Linked DNA regions of Chlorobaculum tepidum TLS. The protein of the gene in region 2 interacts with the protein of the main gene of each other region in a pairwise test. Links are inferred from orthologs where the notes say so. Each region holds a gene or a part of one and is shown on either strand. Other genes may lie near its edges.

Region 1 (3,239 bases), 530 kb from region 2 along the record:
TCTTTTCCTGCTGTCCGGAGGACGAAGCGGGTTGTCGCTCCTCTCCCGGTTCAACTCTCTTGAAACCGGTGACAATTACCGTGACCCGGATTTCGCCCGATACCTGCGGCTCATCGACATAGCCATTGATGATCTTGGCATCGCTGCCAACCTGCTCTTCGATGTAGTTCATGGCATCAGCGATGTCGCGCATGGTCACATCGCCCGTGATGTTGACCAGCACCCCCTTGGCACCGCGCATCTTGACCCCCTCCATCAACGGACTGGTGACCGCATCCGACGCGGCTTTCAGTGCGCGACGCTCTCCGGCAGCGGCGGCAGACCCCATGACCGCGTCACCCGCACTCTGCATAATGCTTCGGACGTCTGCGAAATCGACGTTGACGTGGCCGTGGTGGGTAATGATGTCGGCGATACCCTTGACCGCCCGGAACAGCACGTCATTCGCCATGTTGTAGGCCTCGGTGGCGCTGACGCCTTCATCGGCGATGCTCAGGATTTTTTCGTTCTCGACGATGATGAGCGTGTCGATATACTTGCGCAGTTCGGTGATGCCGCTGTCGGCGATACGCGCCTTGATCTGCCCCTCGAAGCTGAAGGGGCGGGTGACGACGCCAATGGTAAGGATGCCCATATTGCGGGCGATGGAGGCGACGACCGGCGCTGCGCCGGTGCCGGTGCCCTTGCCCATGCCAGCCGCGATAAAGACGAGGTCGGCCCCCCGCAACTGCATGGCAATCAGCTCGCGATCATCCTCGGCAGCGAGCCGTCCCTTGGCAGGATCGGCCCCCGCGCCAAGGCCGTTGGTGGCCTTTTTGCCAATTTGCACGCGGATCGGCGCCTTGGAGTTCAGGAGCGCCTGGCGGTCGGTGTTGAAGACGACGAACTCGGCGCCGCTGATCTTCCGGTCCATCATATTGTTGACGGCATTGCCGCCGCATCCGCCGACGCCGACAATCTTGATATTGACTCCGCTGTCCTGATCGCTGTCGAACAGGCCTGGATCGAGTTCGAATGCCATACTCTCTATTCCTTGTTTTTCCTGTCGTTACAGGTAACTATCTCTGCTACAACTGATCCCAAAACTTTTTCAGACGGTCAACAAACTTCTTTCCGGTTGGCGGGGTATCGGGATTCTGCTCGGGACTCTGTTGAGCCTGCGAGGGTTCAGGAGAAGACGTAACCGGCTCCTGAGTCTGCCCGGACGGTGCCGGGGCAACCTCTCCGTAATCCTGGTACAGATTGTTCTGGAGCGAGTGAGCTACCAGACCCATCACCGTTGCGTACATCGGGTTGTTGATCGCATCCTTGATGCCGCCCGAAACCCCTTCCGGATAGCCCGTGCGCACGTCGAGACCGAGAATGTCCCTGGCCAGCTCGCCGGTGCCGGGCAAGAGCGCGCCGCCGCCGGTGATGATGACTCCGGCGTTCAGGTAGTCGTAGTAGCCCGAGCGCTTGATGATGTCTCGCACCAGTTCGAAAATCTCCATCATGCGGGCTTCGATGATCACCGTCAGGGAGCTTTTCGGGAACGACTTGCTCGGCCGTCCCTCGATGCTCTCGATCAGGATCTCCTCCTCCTTGTCGAGCACCTTTGCATAGGCGCATCCGTGCTGGATCTTGATCTCTTCAGCCACGTCGTTGAGTGCCTTGATGCCATAGGCCACATCGTGAGTCACATCGTTGGCCGCAACCTTGATCACCTCGGAATAACGGATCGCGCCGTCGATGTAGATGGCCACCTCGGTGGTGCCGCCGCCGATGTCGATCACCACCACGCCGCTCCGCCTCTCGCTCTCCTTCATCACGGCGAGACCGGAGGCCACCGGCTCAAAGGTCATGGCGCTGACTTCGAGGCCTGCCTTTTCGATGCACTGCTTGATGTTGCGGATCTTGGTCCGAAGTCCAACGACGATGTAGGCGCTGCCGCGCATGATCGTTCCGGCCATGCCGATCGGATCGAGCACGCCATCCTGGTCATCGACGATGAACTCCTGTGGAATGACGTGAATGATCTCGTGGTCGATGTCGAGATAGCGGATGTTGGTTTTGGCCTTTTCGAGGAAGCGCCGCACATCGGACTCGTTGACGATGCCCGACTGGTTGACGCTGATTTCGGAGTTGCTGTAGATGCAGTGGACGTGCGCGCCGGAGATGCCGACGTTGACTCCCTTGATTTTGATCGACGACTCGCGTTCAGCATCGGCCACCGCCTTCCTGATGGCGTCAACCGTCTTGTTGATGTTGACCACCGTCGCCCGTTGCAACCCCTCAGAGTTGGCGCGCCCCTTGCCGAGGACGTTGAGCTTGCCGACGTCGTCCTTTTCGGCGACGACGACGCAGACCTTGGTTGTACCTATATCGAGACCGACTACAATATTGCTCTTCGGCATGAGAAGTTTTGAGTTCAATGGTGTTCATCGGGAAGTTGGCCGCCCGCAGGCGGGGCAACCGGCGCCGCTGTAGAATCTACGGAGGCTTCTTCGTTTACGGGCGAAGTGGCGAACACTCTCTGCCGGAAGCGAAGATCGACCGACTCATAACAATCGATGCCTTTTTTTGCAACAACCTTTTGCCAGAATATCTCGAATTTTTTCAATTTTTCCTTGAAATTCCCGTCGTTTCCGACAACAAAGCGTATTGGCGACCCCGTCACGGTGAACCATGTCTGGTTGTCGGGGGTAAGATGAATGGCTGAAACCATCAGCCGGGCGTAAGTGCTTTGATCGAAGGCGACGAGCAATTCGAAGAGCAGATTCCGGTCCTTGTCATTCAGCCGTCGGACGCCTCCGGGGCGCGCCGGGCGAGTGCTTCTCGCGCCATATACCGGCACAAGGCGAAAGCGCTCCGAGACTGCTTCGTCGGGCAAAAGATTTCCTTCCGTATCGATAATCAGTGGCTGTCCCGCGTCAGCCATGAGCGCTGCCGGACGCCGCTCATCGATGCCGACGCGCAGAATGCCGTTCAGCTCCTTGCTGATTCGCATCTGCTTGATCCAGGGTTCCGGGGCGAGCGCCCGGCGGACATCGTCGAGCCTGACCTCATCCAGATTTTTTCCCTTGAACCGGTTCAGGCGGCGTTCGATGGAAGCGGTGGGAATCAGGTTCACGCCGCTGACCACCACCCGGTGGACCGTCACCTGCTGCTTCCACTGCGTGGCGTACCACGAGAGCGCCGCGACCGCCGCGAGCAGCAGCGCGGCGAAGGTCATCATCACCGGCGTGGTACCGAAAAGTCGG
Region 2 (3,267 bases):
ACCAACCAGTCCGGCACATAGCAGCGTTTCTGATTAATGAACGGGAAAGATGAGATGATAGCAGCTCTGTACCCGCTTGATGTTGATCTTCAACTCTCCGCCGATTTTCGTACTTTTCAAGCATAACATGTTGATCTAACTTGTTTTGCAAGGTCATGAAAATCGGAATCTCCTGTCATCATACGTACGGCGGAAGCGGGGCGGTGGCTACCGAGCTGGGGAAAGCGCTGGCAATGAAGGGCCACACCGTGCATTTTTTCAGCCAGGCGGCTCCGTTCAGGCTTGGGCTTTATTCGCGGAACATCTATTGCCATGAGATCGAGGCGATGAACTATCCGCTGTTCGAAACGCCGTACCACTCACTGGCGCTGGCATCGAAGATTGCCGAGGTGGCGTTTTATGAAAAGCTCGACGTCGTGCACGCCCACTACGCCATTCCCCACGCCATCAGCGCCATGCTGGCCCGGCAAATGCTCGAAGAGAAGTGCCCCGCGGCGGAGTGTTTCCGCATCGTCACAACGCTGCACGGTACCGACATCACCATCGTTGGTGCCGACCGGAGCATGAGCGACGCGGTGCGACTCGCCATCAACAAGTCGGACGGCGTAACGGCGGTGTCAGGCTACTTGCGCGACGAGACCATTCGCATGTTCACACCGCGCAAAAAGATCGAGGTGATTCACAACTTTGTCGATACCGCCGTGTTCAAGCGCCTGCCCGGACGGCGGGATTTGCTTGGGCTGGATGGCGGCAAGGTAGTGATTCACATCTCGAACTTCCGGCCGGTCAAGCGCATCATGGATGTGCTGGCGGTGTTCGAAAGCATCCGGCGCGAGATTCCGGCCACCCTGCTGCTGGTGGGTGACGGGCCGGATCGCAGCGAGGCGGAGACCTGGGTGCGGAATTACGGCATCGGAGACAGGGTGCGCTTTCTCGGCAAGCTCGATGACATCGTACCGCTGCTGTCTATCGCCGACCTGATGCTGATGCCAAGCAACGTCGAATCGTTTGGCCTCGCCGCACTCGAAGCAATGGCCTGCGGCGTGCCTGTTGTGGTGACCGATGCCGGCGGTTTTCCGGAATTCGTGCGGCAAGGAGTGGACGGCTTCCGCCATCCGCATGGCGACATCGAGGGAATGAGCCGGAGTGCGCTTTCGATTTTACGGGACGACGAAGTCTGGCAGCGCTTTTCAGGGGCTGCTGCAAACCAGGCAGGGCGGTTCAAAACCGCCCTGAAGGTCAAAGAATACGAAGCGTTTTACCGCAGGCTGATCGACGAGGCTCGCGAGCGCAAAGCTCAGTAGCGTTTGGTCGAAAGCAGCACCGAGCGGTATTTCTCGAGATCTTCGAGCACTGCTCCGGTGCCGCGCGCGACGGCGGTGAGCGGGTCTTCGCTGATATGCACCATCAGCTTGGTCTCCTCGTTGATCTTCTTGTCCAGCCCTTTAATCAAGGCGCCGCCGCCAGCAAGGAAAAGGCCGCGGTCGAGAATGTCCGCCGAAAGCTCCGGCTTGGTGACTTCGAGGCTCTTCTTGATCGAGGTGATGATCTGGCTGATCGGTGTTGCGATGGCCTCACGGATAGTCGCGGAGTTGATTTCACGCTCCTCCGGCAGGGCGGTGACGAGGTTGCGGCCACGGACGTTCATGGTCAGCTCTTTGTCCAACTTATAAGCCGAGGCGATTCTGATCTTGACCTCTTCGGCGGTGCGCTCGCCGATGGCAAGGTTGTAGGCCTTGCGGAAGTGGCGAATGATGGCGCTGGTGATGTCCGTGCCCGCCACGCGCAGCGATTCGCCGGAGGCGATGCCGCCAAGCGAAATCACGGCAATTTCCGTGGTGCCGCCGCCGATGTCAACGATCATGTTGCCCATCGGCTCCTTCACGTCGATGCCGATGCCGATTGCGGCGGCCATCGGTTCAGCCACCAGATAGACCTCTTTGGCGCCAACATGCTCTGCCGAGTCACGCACGGCCCTTTTTTCCACTTCGGTAATGCCCGACGGAATACCGATCACCATCCGGCGGATGCCGAGCGAGAACTGCTTCTTGGTTTTATTGATGAGACCGCGGATCAGCTCTTCGGTCGCCTCGTAGTCGGCGATGACGCCGTTGGCCAGCGGCTTGATGGTGACGATGCCAGGGTGCGTTTTTTCGTGCATCAGCAAGGCGTCGTGGCCGATGGCGACGACTTTGCCAGTATTGCGGTCGCGGGCGACGATGGATGGCTCGTTAAGCACGACGCCCTTGTTGCGGATGAAAATGAGGGTGTTGGCTGTTCCGAGATCGATGGCAATGTCTCTGAACAGGTCACTGAAAATGCCCATGGTGAGTAAGTATCTTGGTATGGTACATAGTGGCTTGGAAGTAGCAAAATCAGGCCCGATTCCAAGGTTTTGAATGAAGCCTAAAAGTACTTAATGGAACCTTTATTTCAAATGAAATCGTGAGCGGGAATGCCCCTTTTTGAGCTGTCTGGCAAGCATTCTTCCTGAGGGCGGAGTTTCGTTTCAAAGCGCCAATGCTTACATTACGTGACAAGTGTTCAAAACCCGGCATATCGAAGCCACACTATTATTATAAAACAGAGAAGCGCAGTGCTAACGATCTACCATTTCCCCCAGGACGAGGCAGCCCTCAGAGAACAGCTCAACCGGACGGTATCGTTTGATCCCGATGCCCAGCGGACGGTCGATGACATTCTGTATCGCGTCAGAACGGAGGGCGATGCCGCCGTGCTCGACTATACCGAGCGCTTCCAGGGGATACGGCTCTATGACATGCGGGTGCCGGAAGCGGAGATCGAGGCGGCGTACGCGGCGGCTGATCCGGAGTTCATCGCCATTCTCGAAGAGGCGTTTGCAAACATCACGGCGTTCCATCGCAACGAGGCGGAGAAAAGCTTTTTCTACGAACAGAAGGGTGGCGTCATCCTCGGCCAGCGCGTCACGCCGATGGAGAAGGCGCTGCTCTACGTGCCCGGCGGCAAAGCCGCCTACCCCTCGTCGGTGCTGATGAATGCCGCGCCTGCGCAGGTGGCCGGCGTCGATGAAATCTCCATGACCACCCCGTGCGACGCTGAGGGCAAGGTCAATCCGCACATCCTCGCTGCCGCGAAAGTCGCCGGCATCACCAGCGTCTATCGCCTCGGCGGGGCACAGGCCGTGGCGGCGTTCGCCTACGGCACGGCGACCATTCCGAAGGTTGACATCGTCACCGGCCCTGGCAATAAATATGTCGCACTCGCCAAGAAGCAGGTGTTCGGCCA

What was found.
Region 1: the proteins of AYT24_RS02565 (region 2) and ftsA interact in binary tests that used the Escherichia coli proteins (3 or more experiments, as listed by UniProt). The link is inferred for Chlorobaculum tepidum TLS from one-to-one orthologs.

The regions. Positions count from the first base shown.
Region 1 is NC_002932.3:25,705-28,943, forward strand. What follows is about bases 231-3,146. They hold ftsA (cell division protein FtsA), read right to left. Parts: upstream 2,394-3,146; coding sequence 1,068-2,393; downstream 231-1,067. Other genes in these bases: ftsZ (cell division protein FtsZ), read right to left, coding at 231-1,021; AYT24_RS00160 (cell division protein FtsQ/DivIB), read right to left, coding at 2,408-3,146. In the rest of the region: more of ftsZ, read right to left, coding at 1-230; more of AYT24_RS00160, read right to left, coding at 3,147-3,239. UniProt on the Escherichia coli protein: Essential cell division protein that assists in the assembly of the Z ring. May serve as the principal membrane anchor for the Z ring.
Region 2 is NC_002932.3:554,950-558,216, reverse strand. The notes cover bases 313-3,256. They hold AYT24_RS02565 (rod shape-determining protein), read right to left. Parts: upstream 2,327-3,256; coding sequence 1,298-2,326; downstream 313-1,297. Other genes in these bases: hisD (histidinol dehydrogenase), read left to right, coding at 2,597-3,256; bshA (N-acetyl-alpha-D-glucosaminyl L-malate synthase BshA), read left to right, coding at 313-1,304. Also shown: more of bshA, read left to right, coding at 156-312; more of hisD, read left to right, coding at 3,257-3,267. UniProt on the Escherichia coli protein: Forms membrane-associated dynamic filaments that are essential for cell shape determination. Acts by regulating cell wall synthesis and cell elongation, and thus cell shape.